2 regions of the Thermosipho sp. (in: thermotogales) genome follow, and region 2 is predicted to be linked to the other one. Evidence: predicted binding sites of a transcription regulator. Region 2 holds the regulator's gene; the other holds the start of a gene.
What was found. Region 2 encodes HrcA, which represses chaperone genes, less so after heat shock. Its sites were predicted from a motif close to ATTAGCACTCNNANNNTNNGAGTGCTAAT; they were not measured.
Positions count from the first base shown of each region.

Region 1: JG780_RS06495 (ATP-dependent Clp protease ATP-binding subunit) is a predicted target of HrcA. The motif match lies at 1,134-1,162, and genes of this name have one in related genera.

Region 1 covers NZ_JAIHAP010000030.1:6,545-21,879, reverse strand. The annotation lists partial or broken gene JG780_RS06500 (GAF domain-containing protein) at 1-965, opposite strand; gene JG780_RS06495 (ATP-dependent Clp protease ATP-binding subunit) at 1,189-3,555, shown strand; gene bcp (thioredoxin-dependent thiol peroxidase) at 3,632-4,084, shown strand; gene JG780_RS06485 (CPF_0552 family protein) at 4,167-4,436, shown strand; gene JG780_RS06480 (DUF445 domain-containing protein) at 4,463-5,029, opposite strand; gene JG780_RS06475 (DUF445 family protein) at 5,145-5,576, opposite strand; gene JG780_RS06470 (pseudouridine synthase) at 5,644-6,387, shown strand; gene galE (UDP-glucose 4-epimerase GalE) at 6,388-7,362, shown strand; gene JG780_RS06460 (UvrD-helicase domain-containing protein) at 7,373-10,498, shown strand; gene JG780_RS06455 (PD-(D/E)XK nuclease family protein) at 10,495-13,515, shown strand; gene JG780_RS06450 (hypothetical protein) at 13,626-14,177, shown strand; gene JG780_RS06445 (DegV family protein) at 14,201-15,076, shown strand; gene JG780_RS06440 (HU family DNA-binding protein) at 15,110-15,335, opposite strand, start outside.
Region 2 covers NZ_JAIHAP010000002.1:62,656-77,990, reverse strand. The annotation lists gene JG780_RS01105 (transcription repressor NadR) at 1-473, shown strand, start outside; gene JG780_RS01100 (MFS transporter) at 470-1,738, shown strand; gene hrcA (heat-inducible transcriptional repressor HrcA) at 1,874-2,887, shown strand; gene JG780_RS01090 (nucleotide exchange factor GrpE) at 2,902-3,492, shown strand; gene dnaJ (molecular chaperone DnaJ) at 3,498-4,637, shown strand; gene nadE (NAD(+) synthase) at 4,618-5,493, shown strand; gene JG780_RS01075 (glycerate kinase type-2 family protein) at 5,483-6,706, shown strand; gene JG780_RS01070 (2-hydroxyacid dehydrogenase) at 6,714-7,673, shown strand; gene JG780_RS01065 (NAD/NADP octopine/nopaline dehydrogenase family protein) at 7,709-8,788, shown strand; gene JG780_RS01060 (cobalamin-dependent protein) at 8,790-10,430, shown strand; gene JG780_RS01055 (D-alanine--D-alanine ligase family protein) at 10,427-11,365, shown strand; gene JG780_RS01050 (secondary thiamine-phosphate synthase enzyme YjbQ) at 11,362-11,772, shown strand; gene JG780_RS01045 (sigma-54 interaction domain-containing protein) at 11,775-13,460, shown strand; gene JG780_RS01040 (MBL fold metallo-hydrolase) at 13,480-14,109, shown strand; gene JG780_RS01035 (glycogen synthase) at 14,115-15,335, shown strand, end outside.

The DNA.
Region 1 (15,335 bases), on a different contig from region 2:
TTTTTGAAATTTTCTTTGCTTGATTTATAGAGGATTTGATATTCATTTTTGAGTTTAATACTAATTGAAATTAAGAATGCAAGTATTTCAAATAGATGAAAGTCTTTTAAGCAGAACTTATTATTCCCTTCCTTTTCAAATAAGACAGCCCCAAAGACATTTTCTCCTATCCTTAAAGGTATCCCATATATTGAGTAAGGTTTGTTAATCACTTTCATTAATTTATATTCTTCGGGTAATTTTAATTCCTCTGAGTTATTTACGTACAACTTTTCTCCAGTATCTGATATGTATGAAATTAATGTTTTATCCTTAATTTTGAAGTTTTTAAATTTTTTATCTCCTATTTTTCCATAAATTATATTAATTGAGCCATCAATCTTTCTAATTCCAACGACTAATGAGTCAATTATATTTTGACTGGAAAGAAAATTAAAGAAATAATCTACAAGTTCATATGTTGAAGTATCCGAGGTTGTTAAATTAAAAAATTCTTCAGGAATTTTATAAATAGAACTTATTAATTCATCTGTATATTCCTTAATATTTGATATTATGTTTGTAATCATTAACACAGAATAAACACTTACTATACTCTTTTCCCTTCTAAGTTTGATTTTATAAAATTCATTTGAAAGGAAAATGGTAGTTTCATATTCAAAGAGTTTTTCTTCAAAGTTTACTCTAAACTTTTCAAAAAATTCTTTTAAAAAAGGATATTTATTAATGTAGAAATTTATCTTTTCAAAAGAAAAATTTCTAAAATCATTTACATCTATTCCATGCTTTTTTAATAGTTCCATTAATGGCTTGTCACAGTATAAAATTCTGGAATTTTTCCAGATTATAACGTTAGAATCTTTCCTTGCAGTATTATAAATAAGTTTTGTTAATTTTATAATTCTAGCAATATAAAATAGTAATGAAATTAAAACGAAGGTTAAAATAAACAAAAAGATCAACATTATTCTTTCCCCTTTTAATATATAATATTGATCCTTCCCAATAATTTTTATTTACCTTTTAAGTTATAGTTATTTACTCAATTAATATTATATCACAAAAACCATATTTTTCTTGTTGTTACTTTTGTTAACAAAAAATTTACATTAAAATTTTGAACTCCTCCATATGTTATCAGTCTAAATATATGACTGATAAAAGAAAAATTTTTCGGAGGTGAGATATATGAGATATTTAGATGAAAGGATGCAAGAATTAGTCCAGCAAGCAGCAGAACGCTTATCTCAAAGAAGGCAGAACCTGTTAAAACCCGAGCATGTACTATATGAAATTCTTCAAGATGAAAACATTCAAAAAATATTTGAAGCTTTAAATGTACCTACTGAAGAAATCGAAGATAGGTTAGAAGAATTAATTGAAAGCCAATATGGGGTTTACTACGGTTCATCTTCTGGTGTTTATATGTCAAATGAGCTATCTAGGATTTTTGAACTTTCAAGAAAAGAAGGTAAGTTATTAGGTTCAAGCAAAGTATCACCAGTTCACTTTTTGTTAGCTGTTCTTAAGGATGCTTCAACTCAATGTGCAGCTATATTATCAAAGTACAATGTAACTTATGATTCGGTTTTAAAAGCGGTTAAAGAGCTAGCAGACTCTGGAGAAATTGATGGTGAAGGAAATGTATTAGCAAAGTATACCACTGATTTAACAAAGCTTGCAAAAGAAGGTAAACTTTCACCAGTTATTGGAAGGGAAAAAGAAATTGAAAGGGTAATTGAAATTCTTTCAAGAAAAACAAAGAACAACCCAGTCCTTATTGGAGATCCAGGTGTTGGAAAAACTGCAATTGTTGAAGGCCTTGCTCAAAGAATTGTTGAAGGTAAAGTTCCTGAGAAGCTGAAGAATAAAAAAATATTAATGCTTGATTTAGGGAAAATGCTTGCAGGAAGCAAGTACAGAGGAGAATTTGAAGAGCGTTTAAAGAAAGTAATGGAAGAGATTAAGAAAATGAAAGATAATGTTATTCTTTTCATTGATGAGTTACATACCATTGTTGGAGCAGGTGCAGCAGAAGGTGCAATGGATGCATCAAATATGCTTAAACCAGCACTTGCAAGAGGAGAACTTCATGCCATAGGTGCAACTACACTTGAAGAATATAGAAAACACATTGAAAAAGACAAGGCTCTTGCAAGAAGGTTCCAACCAGTACTTGTTGAAGAACCAAGTGTAGAGGAAACTATAGAGATATTAAAAGGATTGCGCGAAACATATGAAAAACATCATGATATTAAGATAACAGACGATGCTATTGAAGCTGCTGCAAAGCTTTCAGCAAAGTATATCCAGGACAGATTTATGCCAGACAAGGCAATAGATTTAATAGATGAGGCAGCTGCAAAAGTAAGTTTGAAAAATAGTGATCCAAAATTGACTGAGTTGAAAGAAAAAATAAAATCTTTGAGTGAAAAAATAGATGAACTTACGATTAATTCACAGTATAAAGAAGCTGCAGAGATGAAGCAGCAAATGTACAAAATGCAGCAGCAATACGAAGAACTCGAGAAAAAGTATGGTTCAAGAGAAGTAACACCTGAAACTGTCGCAAAGGTTGTAGAATCTTGGACTGGAATTCCAGCTACAAAGATGATGGAGTCTGAAAAAGAAAAATTATTAAAATTTGAAGAACTAGTCCATCAGAGAATGGTAGACCAAGAAGAGGCTGTAAAAGTAGTTGCTGATGCAATAAGAAAAGCAAGAGCTGGTATAAAAGATCCAAATAGACCAATAGGAACATTCTTATTCCTAGGACCAAGTGGTGTTGGCAAAACTGAACTTGCAAAAACAATTGCTGAATTACTCTTTGGCTCTGAAAACGCACTCATAAGGATTGATATGAGTGAATACATGGAGAAACACTCAGTTGCAAGACTTATAGGTGCACCTCCAGGATATGTTGGTTATGATCAAGGTGGTCAATTAACCGAAGCTGTTAGAAGAAAACCATATAGTGTGATACTCCTTGATGAAGTAGAAAAGGCACATCCTGAGGTATTCAATGTACTCTTACAAGTCTTTGATGATGGTAGACTTACTGATGGTAAAGGTAACACAGTTGATTTTAGAAATACAATAATAATCATGACAAGTAACCTTGCAAGTGATAAGATATTGAGAAAAGTAGAAGCTGGAGTTGATTTTGAAAAGATAGAAGAATCTGTACGTGAAGATTTAAAACACTACTTTAGACCAGAGTTCATAAATAGAATAGACCATGTAGTGATATTCAAGCCATTGACAAAAGAGCATATGAAAGAAATTGTAGAAAAATTAGTTGCAAGGCTTGAAAATAGATTAAAAGAAAAGAATTTAAAGATAAAACTTACAGAGAAAGCAAAAGAATATCTAGCAGAAAAAGGTTACGATCCAGCATTTGGTGCAAGACCACTTAGAAGGTTAATAGAGAGAGAAATTGAAACACCACTTTCGGTAAAAATAATTGCTGGAGAAATTGCAGAAGGAGATATTGTTCTAGTTGATGAAGAAAATGGAAAATTGATTGTAGAAAAAGAAAAAGAATTGACAAAATAGAATGTGGCTCCAAGTAGGAGCCACTTTTTTTTATTTTAAAATTGAAAGTGGTATAATAATTTCAGGAGGCGAAAGTATGGAAAAAGCAAAGAATTTTTGTCTTCCTGACAAAAATGGTAAAATGCATTGTTTGGAAGATTTTAAAGGCAAATGGGTTGTATTGTATTTTTATCCAAAGGATAATACTTCAGGTTGCACAAGAGAGGCAAAAGATTTTTCGCAGCTAAAAGAAGAATTTGAAAAGTTAGGAGCAGTTATTATTGGTATAAGTAAAGACAGTCCAAAATCACATCAAAAATTTGTTGAAAAACATTCTCTTTCTATTCTTCTTTTAAGTGATGAAGCTCACAAAGTTATTGAAGATTATCAGGCTTGGGGTAAGAAAAAGATGTATGGAAAAGAATATTTTGGAGTCATTCGTAGTACCTTTTTAATTAATCCAGACGGAAATATAGTAAAGGTTTGGAGAAATGTGAAAGTAAAGGATCACGCAAATGAAGTTTTAAAAACTTTAAAAGAACTTTTATAATGGTATAATATTATTGATAAATAAAATAACGTGTATTTTGATTAATTTTGTGAATTTTTGCACTAAAAAAGGGGGTGTTTTTATGACAGATATTACTGTAAGAACTGTTATGGCAATTTTAATTGATAACAGGGAAAAGGCAGCAACAAAAGTTCAAGAACTTTTGACAGAATATGGATGCTATATTAAAACAAGATTGGGATTACATGAAGGTGTTCCACAATATTGTTCAAACTCAGGACTTATCATATTAGAACTTGTTGATGATGAATCAAAACATGAAGAACTCAAAGAAAAGTTAAATCAAATTCCAGGCGTAAAATGTGATTTAATGAGATTAAGGTTTAACTAAAATTTAAGCCTCGGGTTTTCCGAGGCTTAAAATATTATTTGAAAGACGCTTATAAGCATTCCAAGTGGTATTCCAAAAATTTCTACGTATCTTAATTCTCTTCTTGCAAGTTTTAGTGTGACTTCTTCCATTTCTTCCAAAGAATAGCTTTCTATCTTTTCCTTTATTATTTCTTTGAAAGATATTTTTTCAAAGAATTTTTCAACTAAACAAATTATTCTATTTTCATATTTTGTAAAAATATCTACTAACAATTTTTCTATGTCTAGACCAAGATAGTTTAATAGTTCTTTTATGTCTATTTTTCTTTCTAATATATTTGAAACTTTTTTAACTGTGAAATCAAAGATATTGCTTTTTAGGTTGTGGATAAGATTTTTAAATTGCTCAAATGTTAAAAGATCTTCTATCTTTTTATTGTTAATCTTTTGTTTTATAATTTGCTTTAAACTGTTATAGATTTCACCTTTTTGTTGTATGTCGTTTTTAACATCATTAAAGAATTTATCAATCAATGGTTCAACAAAAGAACCTATAGGAATAAGTGGAATTTTAATTTTTGAAATTAGAAATTCTTTAACTTTTTCCTTCAAAGAATCATCTATAAAATTATCAATGTTGTTAATTAAAATCTCTGATGTGTCAATATTGAGTTCAGATAAACTTTTTTCCTTTATTAAATTCCAGAGCTTTTCCTCGTCAATTTTTTCAAAAATGGCTTTTGTTATCTTTTTTTTCTAATTCTCTGTCGTTTGTTATATTCTTTAGTGGTGGTATTACTAGTTCTTTTGAGTTTGGAAATTCAATTATAGAATTTAAAAAGTTTTCTTTGTTTTTTTCTATAAACTCACGCAATGACTTTGGATTTATAAACTCTTCTTCTATTATCTTTGAGGTGCTATTTGCTATTTCATCCCTTTTTTTTGGGATAACTCCTTGAAGTCCAAGAATTTTTCTTTTCGGATTAAAAAGCATCCATATTGCAAGGATATTTGTAATATACCCAACAAGCCCTCCTATTGACAAAAGTCCAATTATTTTAAAGGCAAAGATATTAGAATTTGTATATATATTGTAACTTACTATGTAAGTTAAAAGTAGAATCCAAAATAAAATATCTTTTGCAAGCTTTTTAATCATATAATTCCTCCTTTCAAATAAATTTTAGTGTATATTTAATTTTTTTCAAGTCTTTAATGATAAAATAATGTTGAAGGGAGATGAAATTATTAAATTACAAAAGTATTTGCAAATGTGTGGATTTGCAAGGCGAAAGGCGGATCAATACATAATTGCGGGTAGAGTGACAGTTAATGGAAAAGTTGTTGACAAACCTTGGTTTGATGTAAAAGATGATGATATTGTAATGCTTGATAATAAAAAATTAAAGATAAATCAGAAATTTGAATATTACGTTCTTCATAAGCCAAAAGGCTATGCAACAACTTTATATGATCCAAAGCAGAAAAAGACAATTAAAGAATTGATAAAACATATAAAAACACCAGTCAAGCCCGCTGGAAGGCTTGATAAAGACGCGACGGGAGTTTTGATTTTAACAAACGATGGTAAATTAATAGATATTCTCACAAATGCAAAGTATGGAGTAAAAAAAGAATATATAGTTAAAGTTTCTGGCAGTGTAAGTTTTAATGATTTGTTGAAGTTAAAGAAAGGAATATACGATGAAAGGGATTTTTTAAAACTTGAATATTTCGATATTTTAGAAAAAGGTTTTGATTATTCAATTATAAAAGTAGTGCTTATTAAAGGTAAAAAACATGAGATAAAGAGACTTTTTAAATCAATAGGTCATAAAGTGCTTGAGCTAAAAAGGATAGCACATGGACCTATATCTATTTCAATTGTTCCAAATGAAGGAGATTTAACTAAATTAAAGGGAAAAGATCTAGAAAGACTTTTAAAGCTAAAAAAGGGGGAGGAAAAATAAATGACAGTACTAGTTGCAGGTGGAGCAGGCTACATAGGTTCACACGTTTGTAAGATGTTAAGAGAAAGGGGATATGATGTTGTAGTAATTGATAATCTTTCTCATGGGTATAAAAGTTTTACAAGGTATGGAGAATTTGTTCTTGGAGATATTTCAGATGAAAATTTATTGGACCTTGTATTTAAGACGTATAAAATAGATGCGGTAATGCATTTTTGTGCATATATAGAAGTGGGAGAGTCTGTTGTTGATCCTAATAAATATTACCAAAACAACGTTTCAAATACTCTTACTTTATTAAATTCAATGTTAAAGCATGATGTTAAGTACTTTATTTTTTCTTCTACTGCTGCTGTATATGGAATGCCACAAAGAATACCAATTAAAGAGGATGATCCAAAAATGCCAATTAATCCATATGGTAAAAGTAAATATATGGTTGAACAGATCTTGGATGATTTTGATAGAGCATACGGTTTAAAAAGTATAAGGTTTAGATATTTTAACGCAGCGGGTGCAGATGAATCATTAGAAATTGGAGAAGCCCATGAACCAGAGACTCACCTAATTCCTTTAATTTTAGATGCTGCACTTTCTGTAAGAGATAGTATAAAGATTTTTGGAACGGACTATGAAACAAAAGATGGAACTTGTATAAGGGATTTTGTTCATGTAAATGACTTGGCCGATGCACACATTAAAGGCCTTGAGTATTTGATTAGTGAAAAGAAAACCGATTATTTTAATCTTGGAAGTGGTTCTGGATTCTCAGTTCGTGAAGTTATTGAAAAAGTAAAAGAAGTTACAAACGTAGATTTTAAAGTTGAAGAAGTTGATAGAAGACCAGGAGATCCAGCATACCTTATTGCAGACAACACAAAAGCAAGAAAAATACTTGGATGGGAGCCAAAATACGATCTTGAAAAGATTATTCAAACTGCATGGAATTGGCATAAAGTTTTAAGGAAAAAGTGAGGCGATATTTATGTCTGTATTAGAAGAAATTAGAAAGGATATAAATAAAAATTATTTTATATCCGCATCAGCAGGAACTGGAAAGACATTTACAATAACAAATTATTATGTGGAGATACTGAAAAAATATGAAAAAGAAAATTATCCAGAGATAGTTGATGAAATTGTAGTTGTTACTTTTACAAGAAAAGCGGCAGCAGAAATGAAAGAAAGGATTGTGAAACTTGTCAACGAAGAATTTTCACAGTCTAAAAATAAAGAGTATTGGTCAAAAGTGAAAAATAATTTGTCAAGAGCCATAATCTCTACAATAGATAGTTTTTGCCAGAGAATTTTAAGAGAGGAAAATATTAATGCAAAGATTGATCCAAGCTTTTCTATAATAAGCAATGCAAAGATGGAAAAATACATTGAAAGAGCTGTTTTTTTAACGTTGAGATATGTATTTCAGTTGTTTGATTTTGATGAAGTTAGTATAACTTGCAATATACCTAGTGAAAGAAAAAAGCAGATTAAAAATTATCTTGAAATTTTAAAAAGATACAAAGATGAGATAAGAAAATTGTTTGTAAATGAATATAAAGATCTTAACAAATTTATGGAAACTTTGAAAGATGTTCTTAAACATTGGAGAGCTGAGATGAAAAGGGCCTCTGTGCCTGAAAAGTTGTTTAGTATTGATGAAATAAGGTCAAAGAGTCTTGAAGTATTTAAGTACATGCTTCTTATTTCAAAAGAGATATATGAAGGATATACAATAGATAATTTTGAATTTGATTTTAAGGCGGTCCTAGAAAAGACATTGGATTTTCTTGAACAAGATGAGATGAGAAAAAAATATCAAAAGAAATTTAAGTACATCATTGTTGATGAATTTCAGGATACAAATTATCTACAAAAAGAGCTTTTTGATAAACTTCATGGGGAGGATAATTATTTATTCTATGTTGGTGATAGAAAACAATCAATTTATAGGTTCAGAAATGCAGATGTCTCTGTGTTTTTAGAAACTCAAAATGAATTTGAAAAGCGTGGAGAAAAAGTCCTTGCACTCAAGGAAAATTACAGATCTAATTATATCTTAGTAAAATACTTTAACTTTATATCCGAAAAAAAGATATTTAGCAAGACTATAATAAAAAATTCTAAAAATGAGGAAGTAGATGAATTTGAAGTGTTTAAGACGATCTCTCCAGATTTATACAACAAACTTTGGTATAACAAAGAATTTGATGAATCAATTCCTATGAGAGTATATGATGGAGAGATTCCAGCTTTAAAGGATAAAAATTCAAGAATAAAATACGTGTTGGTTGATAATGGTGGTAAAAATAAAAAAGAAAGAGAAAAAAGTGAAGCATTGGTTGCAGCGTATATAATAAAAAATCTTGTTGGTAAAACTATGACTGTAAAAGAAAAAGATAATTATGTAAAGAGAAAGATAAAGTATTCAGATTTTGTTATTCTTAGATCAACTCTTAGTAATCAAGAAGAGGTATACAAGAATGTTTTTAAAAAATTTAATATTCCACTTCACGTTGTTTCAAGCAAAGGTTTTTTCGAAAGGCTTGAAATAAAGGCGCTTTTAAATGCTTTGTATGCTGTACAAAACCCAAATAATGATTTTTACTTTACACAATTTTTCTTTTCACCACTGGTTCTTGGAAAGTTTGGAGATTATGTAAAGATTGTTTCAAAAAATACTCAATTAAAAAAAGAGGGAATTTCAGATGAATCTCTTTTTCAAACAGCTAAAAAGATTAAATTTGATGATGAAAAAGTAAATAAAGCAATTGAAGTGCTAGCGAAATACTCACAACTTAAATACTTTATTAGGCCTGCTGAAGTTTTAAAAGGGCTTGTAAGAGAGCTAAACTACTTTGAAAAACTAGTCTATTTTGAAGATTTTCAAAACGCAATATTAAATGTAAAAAAGCTTATTTTAGATGCATCAGCTATTGATCAGATGGCAGAATCGTTTTCACAACTTGTAAAGTTAATTGAAAAACTTTCTTTGGAGAATGAATCTGAAGCAGCAACGGAAGATGAAAATTCAGATAGTGTAAAACTTATGACAATACATGCATCAAAGGGACTTGAATTTAAGATAGTGATTTTGGGGGATATTTATTCAGAAGAGAAAAAATCTAATAGAAATGTAATGTTTTCAAAGGAAAGAGAAACGACATATTACATTTTAAGAAAATTTTTTGATGATTTAAAACAAGAAACAAAGCATGATGAAAGAATCTTTGAGGCAATAAAGGAATTTTACAAAGATGGAGTATACGACAAAACAGAAGATAGAAGAAAGCTGTATGTTGCTATTACAAGAGCCTCTGAAATGTTTATACCGATTATATTTAAGGACTCTAAAGATAATACATTGGCAAATTATCTGAAACTTTCAGATCAGGAAAAAGAAGAATTAAAGGGGTTAATTGGTGATTTTGAGGAAGTAGAAATTGACGTTGAAAAAGATATAAATTTTGATGAAGAAAGTACAAAGCAAGTATTTGAAAAGAAGGATATACCGCAAGTGCACCTTAAAGACTTAAATGGACTGGCGTATAAGTCTTATATTTCACCGACTACTTTGTATGGATATCTTGGAAATGAGAAAGAGGCAAAAGAAGAAGATATTTTACTTTTATTTGATGAAAAAACTTCTGAAGGTTCAGATATACACAGAAAACTTTCTTCGGTAAATACTATTTCTCAATTAAGATACCTTGAAGAGGAAAAGATTTTAAAAGTGAAAATTTCAGATAAGTTGGAATCACTTTTTAAAGGAGCAAATGTTATTTCTGAGTGGAGAGTTGTAAAGCCATTTTTTGTAAATGATAGAAGATACATGCTTTTTGGAATTCCTGATAAGGTTTTATTTAAAGGCAATAAGATATATGTTCTTGATTTTAAAAACGTTGACTTTAAAAACTCAAAAAATATTGAAAAATACAAATTTCAAATAAAGTTTTATATGTATCTTTTAAAAGATTTTGGTGCTCCAGAAAAAGGATATATTATTTCTACAAAAACGGGAGAATTTATAGAAGTTAGCCTTGAAGAAAATTTTGAAGAAAAAATAAAAGCTGCAATTGAAAATTTCGAATCTTGCAAGAAGGTGAAAGTATGAAAAAGGCCATAGTTGTTAATATAGATAATGGTCATTTTGATTATATGGCTAATGAAATGCTAAATTATTATGATCCATTTTCATTTTTATTTATTGGGCCCACTGGATATTATGTTAGACAGATATCAGATAAATTTTCTCAGAAATTTGGTAAAGCTATTAACAGAGATGCTTTTAGAGTTATAAATCAGTACGTTGTAGAAACTCTTCTTAGAAATAATATGGATGCGGTATTCTTTGATAGGGATTTCTTTAAAGCTTTTATAGCACAAAAGATAGAAGAGTATGAAAATTCAGCCATTGATGATGATAGTTACAGAGAGTTTATAAAAATTGTTTCAAAGTCAAAGGGAATTTTAGAATACATTCTTGATTTATTTGAAAAGGCATGGGAAATGCGAAACTCAACTTTTGAAAAATTACCGCCCTATTATATGGAGATTAATGAGCTTTTAAATGTTGAAAGTAACGTTTCAAGACTTGTTAATGAGTTGTTAAAGGATATAAGTTTAACTCTTCAAAAGAGTGAAATAGTATATGACTCAATTACTTCGTATAAATGGTACGTTGAAAATGCAAAGTTTGTTGAATCAAAACGAAAAACACTTGTTGTAAGTGGTTTTTTTGATATAACACCTATCTTGAGACAGGTTTTAAAGGAAATGTTTAATCATTTTGAAGATGTTTATTTTTATGTATGGAGAAAAATAGATGATAGAGCTTTTAGTCAACTTGATATGATATATGAATTTTTAATCGAAAATGGATTTGAGATTGAAGATTGGAAAACAGAAAAATTAAATTTAAAGGAGAAAACAGAAGTAGTTGGATACAAGAATGTTATAAGTGAAATTGTTAATGTTAGTGGAAAAGTGAAAAAACTGATTCTTTCCGGGGTAAATCCTTCCGATATTGCTATAGTTGCTCCTAATATTCAAATAGCAAAACAAATTGCAGAAAAATTAGATGAAATGAAAGTTCCATTTAATCTTTCGATGAATGTAAAACTTTCAGAGAGTAAAGTAGTTAAGATGATTCTACAACCATTTAAGACAAAATATTTCGGGTATGATTTAGAAAATATCTTTGCAACTTTAGAAACACCATTTGTAGATACATTAGGGCTTACAATGGATGAAATTGAATCATTGTTTAAGGAATTTTCTATTGAAGAGGGAGATTTTTCAAAAAGTATAATAGAAAAAATAAATGAAAGAATTAAAGAATTGGAAAATGTTGAAGATGAAGATGTAATGCAGCAAGTAGAAGAAAAGAAAGAAGAGTATTTAAAGTTTTCAAAGGTATTAGAGAATTTATTTGGTTTGTTTGAAGAGATAGATAAAAATATAAATGGTGATTTTCTTGTCTTTCTTAAAAAATTTATTAAAGAAAAATTTTTGGATAAATTTGAGGTTTTTAATAATGAGGAATATATAAGCATAATCCAAGAGGAAATTAGTGCTCTGTACAAATTTTCTGAAGTTATAGATAACCTCTTGCAGTACAACATGGGTAAAACCTCGTGGAGGAATATGTTTAAAATTTTAACAAGTATTGTAAATGCTGAAAACTACAGGCTTTCTCCAAGAAAGGAAAATGCAGTTGATATAGTGGATGTTCAAATTGCCCGATTTGTAGAAAAAGAATACAAATTCTTTGTAAGTGCGGTAGATGGTGTTTATCCTAGCTTTAATGTTAATCCGCTTATCTTGCAAACACTTTCAGAACCAAACAAATTGAAATCTTTTAATGAAGAAGTAGAAAGGCGAAATTTTGTACTTTCACTTATATTTTCTTCTCATAACTATATTTCGTATCCTAAGGCTACACTCTCAGGTGATCCTGTTGTCCCATCTATATACGCAGCAGAATTTGGAGAAATTAAAGAAGAAAGTGATGAAAGATATATTTTGATTGATCCAGAGATGATCTTTTCTGAAGAGGATAAAAGGATATATGAGGCATATTTTGGAGAAAATAAATTGATATTAAATGAAAAATTTAAAAGTGATGCGGAGATAAAAAGGTTAAGTCATAGCAGAATTTCAGATTATGTAAGCTGTCCATTATATTATTATTTTAAACATGTTGCAGGAATAAGGTATTATAGCCAAGATAAATCAAATCTTTATAAAGGAATATTGTATCATAGGGTGCTGAAAAATTACTTTGAAAAAGAGATTTCATTTAATAAAGAAAAGATAAAAAATTATGTAGAAGAAGCATATGATGAAATATATAAAGAGGAATTTGATAGGTATAAAATTCCAAGAGAAATAAATATAGAAGAGTTTACTCAAAAATTAGAAGAATTTATCGAAGGACTTTTCAGTGAAAGTTATCTAAAGATTGGAAGAAAAATTTTAGAGATTAAGGCAATAAAGTCTTTGGAAGAGGTGTATAAGACTCATAGTTTATTTAATAGAACTGTGGAGTTTGAAGCAAGGATTGATAGGATAGATGAACTTAAAGAAAATTATACAAATTTTGTTGGTAAAAAAAGTTCTGAAGTTAGTGATAATATGGAAAAAATTGACAAAAAAGCTTATGCAATAGTTGATTATAAAACAAAAGTTATCGATTATAAATTAATTGAACAATTATTATTGTATGATTATGTAATAAGAGAAAATAAAGGTTCTTATATTAGCCTAGGTGAAGCAGATTTTGATACTTATCTAGTATTTTTAGGTATAGATGATAAAAAATCTTACTTTTTAAAGAGAGAAGACAATAGTTTGTATATTAAAAGAAAAGGTAAGGCAGCTGGCTTTGATAAAGTAGATTATAGCTTTTTTAAAGAGTGGGTAGAAAGTATATTGGATAAGATTCTTTCTGGCGAATTTAAACCAATTTTTGTAGAAAGAGAATTAGAACCATTTTTGAATTATTTGGTAAAGAATAATTTTGAAGTTAATACAAGTAAAGAAAAAACATGTACAGGGTATTATAAGTGCGAATATTCTGAGGCTTGTGGGGGATTTGAAGTATATAAAGATATAAAATTAGTCAAGTAATTTTTTTCTTTAATGTTAACACAAAAGCACAAAAAAATTAAATTATTGTTATTTATGTCTTTTGTTGTTATAATTTAATGTAACAGTTACATATAGTAGGGGGGGTATAAATGGAAGAACTTTTATGTGCGGAAAATGTTGCAAGAATTATTACAAGGCTTAAACCTATTGATTTTAAGTATGAGGAGCAATATAAGAACTTTTTTGACGTAATAAACATTTATCTTACAACAAAAGATGAGGAACTTGCAAGATACATTCTTGATGAAGAATTTGAAGACTTATTTGAAATTTTTAAAAAAATTATTTGTAAAACGAAATTTTTTAATTTTATAAATCCGACAAAAAGGGTATTTTATAAAACATTTGATATTGGTGAGAGAAAAGTGAAGATATACTTGAATACTCATTTTCATGTAAAACACAGAAATAAAGTCTTTTATTATTACATACTACCTGATATGAGAGAATGGAATGAAAAGACTTTAAAACATTTTCATAGGCTGGGTAATGATATATTAAATAGTAATCTTCCGCCTGATCAATCAGAATTTAGGATAGTAAATGTTATTAAGGGAAAGATTATTAAAGGTTGTAATGTGAGCTATAAGTATCATAGGGCGATTTCATCAGTTGTATATGAATCTTTTTCTAATGTCTGAGAGATAGAAAGTAGGTGAATTTTATGGAAAAAATAGGAATTGTAGTTGATTCTGGATGTGATGTGGGAAATGTTGATTATCCCTTAAAGGTGGTTCCATTAAGAATATTTGTAAATGGAAAAGAATATAACGATGGAGAAATTGATGAAGAATTTTTGTTTGAAAACTTAGATGGAGAAGTAAAAACTTCACTTCCAAATCCAGAAGCTATTAGGCAGGTTATGCTTGATTTTATAAATGAAGGTTATAAAAAGATAATAACTTTTAACATTTCAAGTAATTTAAGTGGTACATTTAATCTTTTTAGATTGATTAGCCAAGAGCTAATGGAAAAATTTGATGATGTAAAAATAGTAAATATAGACACACTTAATATTTCAGTAGGTTCTGGCCTTATTGTGAGAAAATGTATTGAATACATACATTCTGGTAGCTTATTTGAAGATGTTGTAGAAAAATCAAAAGAAGATATTGAAAAATCAAAAGAAGATATTGAAAAATCAAAAGTTTTTTATGTTATTCCAACACTTAAATATCTTGCAAGAGGTGGACGAATAGGTAAAGTTAAGGCAATGCTCGGAGAATTTTTAAAAATGAAACCAGTTATATCTGTAAATAAAGAAGGAGAATATTATACGGTTACAAAGGCTCATGGTTTTAAAAAATCTATTAATGCAATGTACGAAGAGTTTTTAAAATTTGTTTCAAACAAAAAATTTATTTCGATTGTTGCTACAACTGGTAATAGCGAAAGTGTAAGGCGAATAAAAGAAAGTTTACTTGAAAAAATTAGGGATATCGAAAATTGTGTTAGAGCTTTTGAATCAGAAGTTTCAACAGTGCTTTCAGCTCATACGGGACCTGATTTGGTTGGAGTTGCGGCTTTAATATTAGATTAAAAAAAGGTGCCCTTCTTGGGGCACCTTTTTTCATTATTTGTTTACTTTTTCTTTTAATTCTTTTCCAGGTTTGAATTTTGGAACTTTTCTTGCAGGAATTTTAATTTTTTCTCTTGTTCTTGGGTTTACACCTGTTCTTTCTTCTGCTTTTCTTACTTCAAATGTTCCAAATCCGATAAGTTGAACTTTTTCCCCTTTTGCTAATGCATCGGAAATTGATTCAAATACTGCATCAACAACTGCTTTGATGTCTTTTTTC
Region 2 (15,335 bases):
TAGAAAATTCAAATAAGCCAGTTAAAGGAAGAGATTTGGCAGAAGTTTTAAAAGTAAGTAGACAAGTTATCGTTCAAGATATATCTGTGTTAAAGACAAAAGGATATAAGATTTATTCAACCAGAGAAGGATACATTTTAGAAAAAAAGAGAGATGTTGTAAGAAAGATGATTGCCGTAAAACATAGTGAAGATGAAATATATGATGAGCTGTTAAAAATTGTTAAAGCTGGTGGGAAGGTAATAGATGTTATTGTCGAGCATCCTCTATATGGTGAAATAAAAGGAAGGCTTGATATAGAAACTATGGATGATATTTCAAAATTTATGGCACTGATGGAGAGTTCTAATGCAACTCCTCTATTAAAATTGTCTGGAGGAGTTCATATACATACTATTGAAGCACCCAACAAAAAAATAATGAATGATGTTTTGGATGCAATAAGTAAATATTTATTGGGGGTGGAAAAATGAAGATAGATCAAGTGGTTGATTTAATTGTCTCAAAGAAAGAACAAAAAAATTTGTTGATTTTAACTTCGATTCTTTGGATAATCGGATCGGCAGGTGTAATGGTAATGCCATTTGTCGTTCCTGATCTTATTTCTGAGTGGAATTTAACAACAGTACAAGCAAGTAGTTTAATTAGCTCAGTTTTTATTGGTATGTTATTAGGTGCATTATTTTCTGGAATTATACTTGACTATTTTGGAAGAAAAACTGGCGTAATATTTTATTTGTTTGTTACTGTAATATTTACTGTTTTATTTGGTTTTTCAAAATCTTTTGGTAGTGCATATGTTTTTAGACTGCTTTCTGGCTTTGGATATGGAGGTTTGCTGCCTTCAGTTAATACTTATTTGTCAGAGTATACATCTATTAGGCTTAGGGGAAGATATTTAGTGATATTAGAGGCAAGTTGGGCTGTTGGTAGTATTTTAATAGCTCTTTTTGCCGTTACTTTGGGCGAAAAATTAGGCTGGAGATGGGATTTTTATATTTTTTCAATTGGAATTATTTCTTTAATTCCGTTTTTTAGAAAAAAAGATACTCCAAAATATATATTTGAAAAAAGAGGGGTTGAAGGTTTAAAAAAGATTTTTAACAAAGTACCTGAAAATATTGAAGAGATAGAAAAAGTAAAGGTAACTTTCAGTGGACTTTTTAGAAAAGAACATATAAAACAAACGATTTTAGTTATTATATCTTGGTTTGTGGTTAGTTTTGTATATTATGCATTATTTTCATGGGCACCAAAGATATTTATTGCAAGTTTAGGGATAACTATTACAAAGGCAAAATGGTATACATTCTTTGTATATCTCGCACAACTTCCAGGTTATCTTTCAGTTGCTTATTTGATCGAAAAGTGGGGACGTAAAAAAACTCTTGCAACATATTTCATAGGTATGGGTTTATCTTCTTTCCTATTGCTACTTGCAACTGGCAATTTGAGCTTTCTGTTTATAGTATTGATCCTTTCATTCTTCACTTTGGGAGTTTGGGGACTTGTGTACGCATATACTCCTGAGCTATTTCCAACTTCATTTAGGGGAACTGCAAATGGTGTTGCAGGTGCAACTGCAAGAATAGCAGGAATTATTGCGCCGTACTTTACCGGTTATTTCGTTGACAAATCTATAGTAGCAGCTCTTTCATTTGTTTCTTTGTTTGCTATATTTGCAGCGGTTATGACTCTTGTATTGGGAGTAGAGACAAAAGATAAAGCGGTAAATTAAATAAAGGTAATATTTTTTAAAATAAAGGCTCCATATTGGAGCCTTTATTTTATTTGACTGTAAAATCGTTTTATGATATACTATTATCAGACAAGGATAAAGAGTGATAAGATAGCTGATAAGTGGGGTGAGAAAATGAAAGAATTGTCTACAAGGCAAGAGCAGATATTATATTGTCTTGTAAGAGAATATGTGAAATCTGGAACCCCAGTAAGTTCTCAGAAAATTTTAGAATCTACAAATCTTGAGTGGAGTGGTGCAACTGTAAGGAATGACATGAGAAAATTAGATTATCTTGGATACGTATTTCAGCCACATACTTCTGCGGGAAGAGTCCCGACAGATAAAGGTTTAAGATTTTACGTAAATGAAATATTAAAACTTAGAAAAGAAACAAAGAAATCAGGAAGTTCTATAGACGTTAGTATAGATTTTCCAATAGGTGACTTGGATAAGATTATTCAAGGTGCCGCAAAGCTACTTGCAACCACCGTTAAAGCTTTTGTTATAATTGAAAAACCTAATCCTATGTATTTAAGAATTAGAAGAGTTGTTTTAACACCAGTTACTAAAAACTTTTCCATTGTTAATATAATTACCGAACTTGGACTTACATCAGTTCTTCCAATTCAGCATTCAGAAATTTACAATATTCAAGAAATAGAAGAATTTTTAAACAAAAGTCTTGATGGAATTTTGCTTAGTGAATTTAGGGCTAAACTGAGAGAGGTTGTTGAAAGATTTTCATGGGTTGGAGGAAGGCTGAAAGAATTTATTGAACTTTCAGAAAAGATAGCTTCTGAAAAGTATGAAGAATATATTACAGAAGGTGTTTTTAATCTTGTTAATGCAAAAAGATTCGATGAAGACAAATTAAAAGAGATTGTTAGATTTTCAACAAATGAAGAATATTATTCTAAGATTTTTGAACTTGGAGAAGGCATATTCATTGGAAAAGAGCATAATATTAAAAATTTTGAGCAGTATTCAATTTTGATAATGCCGTACTTTGTATTTAACAGAGAAGTTGGAAAAATAGCTGTTATTTTTGATAAATTTAGTGATTACAACAGAGTATTCGATAGTGTGGAATATGTAGTGAATAGATTAACTGAATACTTTACTGTTGTTGCAAGAAATGTTGAATAATGGAGGTGGAAGATATGGAAAAAAAGGAAATGAAAAAAGAAAAAATGATTGAAAATGAAAAAGTTGAAAATGTTAAAGAGGATGCTAATAAAGAAAAGAAAGAAAAAGGAAAGGAAAAAGATTTAGAAAAAATAATTGATGAACAATCAAAAAAGATTGAGGAACTTGAAAATCAGTTAAAAGAATTTGAAAATTACGCTAGAATTTTAAAATCTCAATTTGAGAATTATAAAAAAGATGTTGCAAGGGAAAAGGAACAAATTTCTATTTCAACAATTGGTAGAATTGTAGAAAAATTAGTTCCTATAATTGATGATTTTAAAAGAGCATTTAAAAATGTTGATGATGAGACTAAAAAAACACAATTTTTCAAGGGAATGGAAATTATATACAAAAACTTATTTAAAATACTAGAAGGACTTGGTTTGCAGGAAATTAAAGTTGGAGATAAATTCGACCCGTTTGAGCATGAGGCTGTAGAAAGAGTTGAGGATGAAGAAAATGAAGAATATTCAATTGTTGAAATTGTGGAAGATGGTTACAAATTTAATGGACGAGTTCTAAAACCTGTGAAGGTAAAGGTCTCGATTAAGCCTAGGAGGTGAAATATATGGCCAAAAAAGACTATTATGAGATTCTTGGTGTTTCAAGAAATGCGTCTCAAGAAGAAATAAGGCAGGCATATAAACAATTAATAAAAAAATGGCATCCAGATAGAAATCATCAAAATAGAAAAGAAGCGGAAGAAAAATTTAAAGAAATACAAGAAGCATACGAGGTTCTTTCTGATCCTGAAAAAAGAGCAATGTACGATAGGTTCGGATATGTAGGTGATGTTCCACCAAACGCTGGTAGTGGAGGCGGTTTTGGTGGCTTTGGTGGTTTTGGTGGTTTTGAAGATATATTCAAAGACTTTGGTGATTTTATTAATAACGATATATTTAACATATTCTTTGGTGATCAAAGAACATCTTCAAGACAAAAACAAAGAAGAGCAAAACGCGGAGAAGATATAAATATAACCGTTGATGTGCCTTTTGAGCAGGTATTTACAGGAACAACTATCCCAATTGAATACGATAGGTATGAGGTATGTAGTCATTGTAATGGTGAAGGGGTAGAGCCAGGAAGTGGATGGGTAAGCTGTCCGAAATGTCATGGAACAGGGGTAGTTAGAGAAGAAAGAAGAACGTTTCTTGGAGTTATTGTAAATCAATACACATGTAATCAATGTGGTGGCACAGGAAAGATCCCTGGAGAGACATGTCATGTATGTGGTGGCAGTGGAAGAATAAGAAAAAGACATAGAGTGGAAGTAAAAATTCCAGCTGGAGTTGACAACGGAACCGTTATTAGAGTTCAAGGTAAAGGTAATGCAGGGTATAACGGTGGTGGATATGGCGATTTATATGTAAATGTAAGAATTACAGGACATATTGATTTTGAAAGACGTGGAAATGATTTAATAAAGGAGATAAAAATAGATTATGTTGAAGCGATACTTGGAACCAAAGTAAAAATTAAGATGCCAGATGGTAGAGTTAAAGAAGTTAAGATACCATCTGGAGTTCAAGATGGAGAAAACATTTATGTATACGGAGAAGGCGTACCAGATATGAGAACGGGAAGAAGGGGAGATTTAATTTTAAAGATCAAAGTAGAGATTCCAAAAAGAGTATCTCGCTCTGAGAAAAAGTTATTAAAGGAAATTGCGAAATTGAGGGGAAAGGATGTTGACGAAGAAGAGTGAAAAGATTGTTAATTTTTTAAGAGAGACAGTTGCACAATATAATTTTAGAGGAGTAGTTCTTGGAGTTAGTGGAGGACTTGATTCAGCAGTAGTTTTAGCACTTCTTGTAAAAGCATTTGATAGGGATAAGATAAAGTGCTTTATTTTGCCTGAAAGAGATAGTCCTAAAGATTCAGTTAAAGATGCTGTTTTTGTTTGTAAATACTTTGGAGTTGAATATGAAATAAAGAATATTACAAAGATTCTTCGAGCACTTGGCATTTATAAATATTACCCACCAGCATTTTTTGTGCCATGGAAGGTAAAGGAAAATTTTGCAAAGAGAAGATGGCAAAAGTATAAAGAAAAAGGCGATCCTTTTGAGTTTGATATAGAAGGAATCGATGATGAAGAGTTTTTAAAAGGTATAAGCTACTATAGGGCAAAACATAGGGTGAGAATGGTTTATCTATACAAAGAGGCTGAGAGAAGAAATTACGCTGTTGTTGGAACTACTAATAAAACAGAATTTTTAACAGGGTTGTATGTAAAGTGGGGAGATGATTCAACAGATATTGAGCCAATTTTGCATCTTTATAAAACTCAGGTATACGAGCTTGCAAAAGAATTGAATGTCCCTGAAAAAATAATTATGAAACCAGCTTCACCAGATTTAATTCCAGGACTTAGCGATGAAGAAATATTTGGGCTTGATTATTCTACTCTTGATAGGATATTAGATAAGCTACTAAATAACAAAAGTTTGGATGATGAAGACCCTGAAAAGGTTAAACTAGTAAAAAGGCTTTATCAAATTGGAAAAAAGAGAAATTCATTAAGGAATGTAAGCATGGTAGATGATTTATATGGAACTTAAAACTTTAGCAAAAAAGCTACTTTTTGATACTTTAGAAGATATCCAACCTGAAAAGCTAGTAAAAGAAAAGTTAAAAGAACTAAGGGTTGATAAGAAAGTATATGTTCTTTCAATTGGAAAAGCAGCATGGAAGATGGCAAAGGCTGCAAGTGATGTATTGGATATAGAATATGGAATAGTTATAACAAAATATGGATATAATTTTGGAAATATTGAAAATTTTGATATATTTGAAGCAGGGCACCCTATCCCAGACGAAAACTCACTTTCTGCTACAAAATTTGCCGTTGAAAAATTTTCAAAATTATCAAGAGATGATATCCTATTGTTTTTAATATCTGGAGGAGGTTCATCTACTTTTGAGCTATTGCAAGATGGACTTTCATTGGAAGATTTAAAAAATGTAACGACGCAGCTCTTAAAAAGTGGTGCAAATATTAAGGAGATTAATACTATTCGCTCAAGACTTTCAAAAGTAAAAGGTGGAAGGTTTTTAAATTTTGTTAAATCAAAGGTAATTACATTGGTTTTATCAGATGTACTTGAAAATGATTTAAGGTACATTGCATCAGGTCCAACATATGAAGCATGTAGTACCTTTGAAGATGCTTACAAAATAATTAAAAAGTACAATTTAGATTTTAATGAAAATATAATTAATGTTTTAAAAAAAGATGTAAAAATCAACAAGCAGATTGATGTAGAGCATTACATAATAGGGAGTATTGATATAGCATGTGATATTCTAGAAAAACATGCAAGAAAGTATAATTTAAACACACTTGTTTTAACTACAAGACTTGATTGTGAGGCAAAAGAAGCTGGAAAATTTATTGCAAGTATAGCAAAAAGTAGTAAATTAAAAACACCATATTGTATTATTTTTGGTGGAGAAACTGTTGTAAAGGTAAAAGGAAGCGGAAAAGGTGGAAGAAATCAAGAACTCTGTTATTCAGCAGCACTTGAAATAGAAAATATGAAAGATGTGGTTATTGCAAGTGTTGGAACAGATGGAACAGATGGTCCAACGGATGCTGCAGGGGCAATTGTTGATGGAAAAACTATCTCAAAGGTGAGAAAATTTTCGAATGATCCAAATGAATTTCTTTTAAATAACGATACCTATAATGCCTTAAAACTTTCTGGAGATCTCTTAATAACGGGGCCAACTGGAACAAATTTAAATGATATAGGATTTATACTCAAGGGGTGATAATGTGATGAAGGCTCTTGTTTTAACAAAGATAACTGATTATTTTAGAAAAAAGATGGAAGAGTTTAATGAGATTGAATGGTATACTCCAAAAGATATAGATTACGTCTTAGAAGATGTGGAAATAATAGTTACTGGATATTTGACTGAAGAACAAGTAGATAAAGCAAAAAAATTAAAAGCTATTTTTATTCCTTGGACTGGTGCAGATAAACTTCCATGGAAAAAGATAAAAGAAAGGAATATAATTGTTTCAAATTCGCACGGTAACGGAAAGATGGTAGCTGAACGTGCGCTATCTTTATCCCTTGCTCTTCTTGGAAGAATAGTAGAATTTCACAACGACCTTGAAAAGGGAATATGGCATGGCTTTGCCGTAGGATTTAAGGAAGAAGATTATTGGTACTCACTTCAAAGAAAAAATGTAGCGATACTTGGGACTGGGGTTATTGGAAGACATCTTGCAAAGCTTTTAAAAGGTTTTGATTGTCATATAACAGGTTTTAAAAGAAGCAAAGAACAAATAGCAGGATTTGATAGGATTGTAACTTCAATAGAAGAAGCAATATCAGATGCACAGGTAATATATCTTGCACTACCTTTAACTGAAAAGACTTACAAAATTATCGATGAAAAGATGTTTGAAAAAATGAGAGGAAAGTTTTTAATAAATGTTGGAAGAGGAGAATTGATAGATGAATACTCACTTTTTAAGGCGCTTAATGAGAACATATTAAGAGGTTTTGCATCGGATGTCTGGTATAAGTATCCTTCAAAAGATGAACAAGTTATCTTACCTTTTAATTTTCCAATCCATAAGTTCAAAAATGTAGTTCTTTCTCCACACGTTGGAGGGTTTACAATAGAGGGTCAGCAAGGAAGAATAGATGAACTATTTGAAAATATAGAATCATTCCTGAAAAAAGGTTTTCCAAAAACAGCTGTAGATCCCGAATTGATGTATTAATTGTTAAAACAAATTTATATTTAGGGGGGATAAAAATGAACATTACAGTTATTGGAGCAGGAAACGGAGGACTTGCTCTTGCTGGTTTTTTAGCTATGAGGGGATTTGCTGTTACTTTATATAACAGAAGCTTAAAAAGAATTTCATCCTTTATAAAATCTAGAGTTATTAAATTGGAAGGAGAAATTACTGGTAGCGTAAAAATAAAGAATGTTACAAATAACTTGGAAGAAGCCTTAAAAGATGCAGAATTAGTAATGATCGTTGTTCCAGCTTTTGCACATGCAGATATTGCGGAAAAAGTTTCAAAATACGTAAAAGATGGTCAAATTTTTATTTTAAATCCAGGTAGAACGTTTGGTGCACTTGAGTTTTATAACATATTTAGAAAGAATCGGGTAGATAAGGATGTTATAATAGCAGAGACTCAGACCTTTCTTTTTGCCTCTAGAACTTCCAATCCTGGAGTTTCTCACATATTTAGGGTTAAAAATGCTGTTCCAATTTCTGCAATTCCATCGACAAAAAATGAAAAATTGAAAAAGGTTATTGAAGATATAGTCCCCGAGTTTCAGGTAGTGGATTCTATAATTTATACTAGTTTTAATAACATTGGTGCGGTTTTTCATCCAGCAACTCTTATTCTTAACTCCGGACGTGTTGAAAGCACGTTTGGAAAGTTTGAATTTTATCTTGAAGGTATTACTCCTTCAGTTGCAAGAGTTCTAGAAAAGATAGATGCAGAAAGATGTTCTGTTGCAAGAACACTTGGAATTGAGCCAATGACGGCAAAAGATTGGTTAAATTATGCATACGATGTTTTAGGTAACAACTTGTATGAAGCTATACATAACAATGCTGGCTACCAAGGAATTATCGCACCGCCGAGTCTTCAAAATAGATATATATTTGAAGATGTGCCTATGAGCCTTGTTCCAATATCTGAAATGGCAAAAAAATTAGGTATAAATACTCCCGCGATAGATTCTATTATTTACCTGTCTTCAATAATGATGGGGCGTGATTTTTATAGAGAAGGTAGGACCTTGGAACGTTTAGGAATTAGTAAATTAAGCCTTGATGAGATAAAGAATCTGATATACAAGGGGGTGTGAAATGGTGAAGAAGATTTTAGGTGGTTCGATAGGTAGCTGTGTACATGTTGCTGGTGTCTTGAATTTTTTAAAGCTTGCAGAAAAAGAGGGCTATAAATCAATTTACCTTGGTGGGGCAGTTCCTTTAGAAAAATTTGTTGGTGCAATTGTAGAGAGTGATCCAGATATAGTTGCTATTTCATACAGACTTGATCCCAAAGCACTTGAAAAGCTTTTAAATGAGTTTTATAAAATGATAAAAGAAAAGAATTTACTTGATAAGGTTTACATATTTGGTGGAACAGTTGAAACGGCAGCTGTTGCAAGAAAATTTGAGTTTATTTCTAAAATTTTTGATGGTTCACAAGACATTGACGAAGTTATTTTATGGCTCAGGAACGCAAAAAAGGATAAGGAAAAAAAAGAAATACCTCCACAGTTTTTACCTGAGAGAATAATTTACAAAAGGCCTTATCCTCTTATTAGGCATCATATAGGGCTTGCAAGTCTAGAGGAAACGGAAAAGCATATAAGAATTCTTGCTGAATCTGGCCTACTTGATATTATTTCACTTGCACCTGACCAAAATTGTCAGCAGTATTTTTTTGAACCTGAAAAGATGGATAGAAAACAAGACGGTGCAGGTGGGGCACCAATTAGGACGAAAGAAGATTTTATTAGACTCTATAATGCTTCAAGAACAGGCAATTATCCACTAATGAGATGTTATTCTGGAACAAGAAATTTGGTTGAATTTTCCAAATTACTTAAAGAAACGATTAATAACGCATGGGCAGCTATACCTTTAACATGGTATTCCGATCTTGATAGAAGATCTGATAGACCATTGCTTGAAGCAATAAAGGAAAATCAAGAAGCAATAAAATGGAATGCTGAAAATAATGTTCCAGTAGAAATAAATGAAGCTCACCAATGGTCATTGAGGTATGCACATGATGCAATAGAAGTTGCAACGTTTTATCTTGCAGCATACAATGCTAAAAAGTTAGGAGTAAGACATTATGTTGCGCAATACATGTTGAGTACACCACCAGGTCTTTCACCAAAATTTGATCTTGCAAAGCAGATTGCAAAAAAGCAATTGATTGAAACTTTGGAGGACGAAACCTTTACTTCGTATACTATGATAAGAACTGGACTTTTATCATTCCCTGCTGATGAACATTCTGCAATGGGGCAGCTTGTAAGTACCATGTTTTATGGAATGTATTTAAAGCCTGACATAATTCATGTGGTTTCTTATTCAGAAGCAATAAGGCGTGCTACTAGTAAAGAAATCATAGAAAGTGTAAAAATGGTAAAACAGGCAATGAGGAATGCGATGAATGGCCTTCCCGATTTTCTGGAAGACAAATCGATTAGAAATAGAGTGGAAGTGTTAAAGAATGAAGCTATGATGATAATTGATGCAATTAAGCAAATTGGAAAAGGATTTGATGATCCTTTGATAGAACCTGAAGTAATATATAATGCAGTAAAGCTAGGGATTTTAGATGCTCCAGGATTAAAAGGTATGTCTGTTGCAAAAGGAAGGTTTGAAACGCAAATTATAGATGGTGCATGTTATGCTGTGGATGAAAATGGTAAAATACTTACTGAAGAGAAGAGGTTGGAAATTATAAGAAAGGAGGCGGGAATGTGAAGATAGCAATTGTTTGTGATAAGAATATCAATGATGAAGAAAAAAGAATGGTTGAGGCGGTAAAAAATGCAGTGTCTAAAAAATATGATTGTGAAGTAGTACAATTTGATGAGAATTTTATCAATAAAATAAAAGGTTTTGATTTTGTGTATAACCTTTCAAATAAGGGTGGAAAGGAAACAATACAAGTTCATGTTCCTGCTCTCCTAGATTTGTTAAATATTCCATACACTTCTTCAAATGCATATTCACATTCATTGTGCCTTGATAAAATAACTACTAAGATAATTATGCAACATTATAACATTCCAACACCAAGATTTTATGTATATGATCTAGGACAAATTCCAGAAAAAATAGATAATGGCACCTTTATAGTAAAGCCACCACGTGAAGGAAGTGCACGTGGTATTTCAAAAGATAGCGTAGTTGATAATTTAAAAGCTCTACAAAAAATGGTAAAGTATATACATGAAGAGTTTAAACAACCAGCACTTGTAGAAGAATTTATTGATGGTACAGAGTTAAGTGTTGGTATAATAGGAAATGGAGATAGTTTAGAAGTTTTGCCAATTTTGGAGATAGATTTTTCGACGCTGCCAGAAGGACTTGAAAGATTTTATTCATACAATGTAAAGCATAATTATGGTGAGATGACTAATTATATATGCCCTGCAAGAATTTCAAATAATGTAAAAGAAAAACTTGAATTTTATGCTAAAAAACTTTTTAGAGTATTAAATCTTAGAGATTATGCAAGAATGGATGTTAGAATTAGGGATGATGAGATATACTTCTTGGAAGTTAATTCAGCTCCTCAGCTTGTTCCAGTATATTCAGACATAACAAAAATGGCGAAAGCTGCAGGATATGAATATGATGATTTAATTTTGAAAATTTTAGAAATATCAATGGAAAGGTGGGGACTTAAATGAAGAGTTACACTGAATATCTCTGGTTTAATACTAAAAAAAGGAAAGAACTCATAAGGATTACAGATACTATTGAGGAGATTGTAAAAAAAAGCGGTATAAAAGAGGGACTTTGTCTTGTATCGGCAATGCATATAACTGCTGGTATAATTGTAAATGATGATGAATCGGGTTTACACAAAGATATATGGGAGTGGCTTGAAAAACTTGCACCAGTTGGAGATTATAACCATCATTGGACTGGCGAAGACAATGGAGATGCACATTTAAAAAGGATTTTGACACACCATCAAGTGGTGCTACCTGTTACAAACGGGAAACTTGATCTTGGGCCTTGGGAGCAGATCTTTTACGCCGAATATGATGGACAGAGAAGAAAAAGAGTAGTTGTGAAGGTTATTGGTGAATAATTATGGAACTAATGAAGTTTTATAGAACTGTGTTAGAATCTATTATTGAAGGTGTAATAATAGTTGATAGTGACGCACGGATCTTGTATATAAACAAGATGGCCGTGCGTCTTTTAAATTTGAAAGATGGTTTTTTAGGAAAACATGTGGTTGAAGTTATTCCAAATACAAGACTCCATATAGTTGTAAGAACAGGTATTCCAGAGGTTGATGAGGTACAAAATGTTGGAGATAACATAATTATTACTTCTAGAATGCCTTTAAAAGATGAAAATGATAATGTTGTTGGTGCTGTTGCAGTATTTAGAGATATAACTAGCATGCGAAAACTTGCAGAGGAAATTACCAATCTTCATCAAATTGAGGCAAGGCTGAAGGCAATAATTGATTCTACATATGATGCTATATCAGTTGCTGATGAAAATGGAAATGTAGTCTTAGTAAATAAAGCTTACACCAAAATTACGGGATTAAAACCTGAAGATGTTATAGGAAAACCTGCAACAGTAGATATTGCTGAAGGTGAAAGTATTCATATGCTGATTTCTAAAACTAAAAAGCCAATTTATAATGCAAGGTTAAAGGTTTACCCGTCAAAAAGAGAGGTTATAGTAAATGCTTTACCACTTTTTGTTAAAGGTGAATTTCGTGGGAGTGTTGCTGTTGTTCATGATGTTTCTGAGATTTTAAATTTGACTAAAGAGCTTGAAGCTGTAAAAAGGTATATAAGACATATAAAGGCAAAATATACTTTTGATGATATTATTGGTCAAAGTGAAAAAATGTTAATAGCAAAAGAGCAAGCTAAAAAAGTTGCTAAGACCCCTGCAACGGTATTACTTAGGGGTGAAAGTGGTACAGGAAAAGAGTTATTTGCACATGCGATTCATAATGCAAGTAATAGATCTGATAAGCCATTTGTTACGGTTAATTGTGCGGCGATTCCTGAAAATATGCTTGAAGTTGAATTATTTGGATATGTAGAAGATGCCTTTATGGGCACAAAAGGAGAAAAGGTCGGACTTATCGAAGAAGCAGATGGTGGTACATTATTTTTAGATGAAATTGGTAAGATGCCTCTTTCGTTACAGGCAAAAATTGTTAGGTTTATTGAAAACGGTGAATTCATTCCAGTTGGTTCAAATAGAATAAAAAAGGTAAATGTAAGAATAATTGCATCTACAAATATGGATTTAGAACAAATGCTTAAAAGAAGGGAATTTTTATCGGAGCTTTACTATAGACTAAATGTCTTTCCAATATTTATTCCACCGCTTCGGGAGAGAAAAGAAGATATAGATGAACTTGCAAATCACTTTGTTAAGAAGATAAGCAATCAGTATAGAAGAAATATTACAAAAATTACTGATAATGCTATTTCATATTTAAAGTCATATGATTGGCCTGGAAATGTTAGAGAACTAGAAAATGTTATTGGCAGAGCAATAATTAATATGTCAATTACTGAAAATGTTTTAGATAAAAGACATTTTCCAACACTCTTTTTGGAAAATACTAATCAAACTAAGTATGAGGGATCTTTAAAATCACTTGTGGAAGATTTTGAAAGAAAGGTTATAGAAGCTGCATTAAGAGAAAATAAAGGTGATAGAAATTTGACAGCAAAAAAGTTAGGTATAAGCTTGAGGACTTTGTACTATAAAATGGAAAAATATGGTTTGATTTAGAAAAAGGAGGGGCCATGCTATGAAAATGGATATACTACTTGAGGGTGGAATAATTAGTGTTCCAAGCAGAGCAAAAGCGACATTTTCTACCATTGTATTGCTTGAAGATGGTGATAGAAAAATTCTTATAGAACCTGGAGATTATGTAACTCATTCAATTTTAGAGGAGGAATTGAAAAAAAGAAATTTAAAGACTGAAGATATTACAGATATTGTACTTACCCACTTTCACCTTGACCATGCTTATAACTCCATCTTTTTTAAAAACGCTACGGTTCATTTGCATGAAAACTTTTTAAAGAAGAATTACGAGAAATTTGGTATGATAGTTGGAAAGCAATACAAGATGATTATAGACTCTTGGAATGCGTTCCAAACATTTAAGGATGGTGATATATTATTTGATAAAATTAATGTGTATCATACACCCTGGCATTCAAAGGAGCATTGTTCTTTTGTTGTAGATACAGAAAATATGGGAAAGGTGTTTTTTGCAGGAGATATTGTTATGACTAGAGTAGAGTTTTATGATATAATGAGAATGCTAAGAGATGACGATTGTGCAAGATTTGTTAGAGAAATGGTTAATAAATGTGATTATTTGGTTTTAACTCACGATAGTGGGGTGTTTTTGGAAAATTGGAGGTGAAAACCGTGAAGGTTGCACTTGTTTCTTATGAAGTATATCCATTTGCTAAAGTAGGGGGACTTGCTGACGTTGTAGGGGCTTTACCAAAATATCTTAAAAAATTTTCAGTTGAACCAATTGTTATAATGCCAAAGCATAAGATCGTAGAAAAGAATGCAGAAAAGTTTTCATATAGTCTAAGAAAGATAAAAGAAAGTATTAGTGTTCCATATTTAAAAACGGATGAAAAATTTGATATTTATCAAACATTTATACCTGGAACACAAATTCCTGTTTACCTTATTGCAAATGATTACTATTTTTCTGCAGAGCAAGTATATGAAGGGCCTGATTTGGCCGAACAGGCAATATACTTTTCTGCAGCTGTTTTTGAAGCATTAAAAGTGCTCGGGGAAAAAGTTGATGTTTTACATATCAATGATTGGCAAACGGGATTGGTGCCAGTATATTTAAAGACATTGTATAAAGATGATGAGTTTTTTTCAAAGACTGTTGTACTATTAACAATACATAACCTTGGCTATCAAGGAATTTTTGATAGTTCATATATGAATTTTTCAGGTTTACCTGATTATCTATATAACATTGATGGTATTGAGTTTTATGGAAAAATTAATTTCTTAAAAGGTGGGATTTTGTTCTCTGATGTTATTAACACAGTGAGTCCAACTTACGCTCAAGAAATTCAAACTAAAGAGTACGGTGAAAAGTTGGATGGAGTATTAAGACTTAGGAGTTCTGATTTGTATGGAATATTAAATGGTATAGATTATGATGAATATAATCCTGAAACGGATAAAAGAATTTATGTAAATTACAGCTTACAAGAGATTGAGAAAAAATATGAAAATAAGAAAATGCTTCAAAAAGAATTGAATCTTCCACAAACTAATGACGTTCCAGTTATTGGTATGATTACGAGACTTGTTGATCAAAAAGGGTTAGATATCTTATCAGAAGTTTTAAGATACATTTTAAATATGGACGTTCAATTTGTACTTCTTGGAACAGGTGATAAAAAGTATGAAGAAATGTTTAAAGAGATTGAAAAGGAATTTCCTGATAAAATGTCTGCAAACATTACTTTTGATATAGTACTTGCTCAAAAAATTTATGCTTCAAGCGATATGTTTTTGATGCCTTCAAGGTATGAACCATGTGGTCTTGGTCAAATGTATAGCTTAAGGTATGGTACTATTCCAGTTGTTAGGTATACTGGAGGGCTT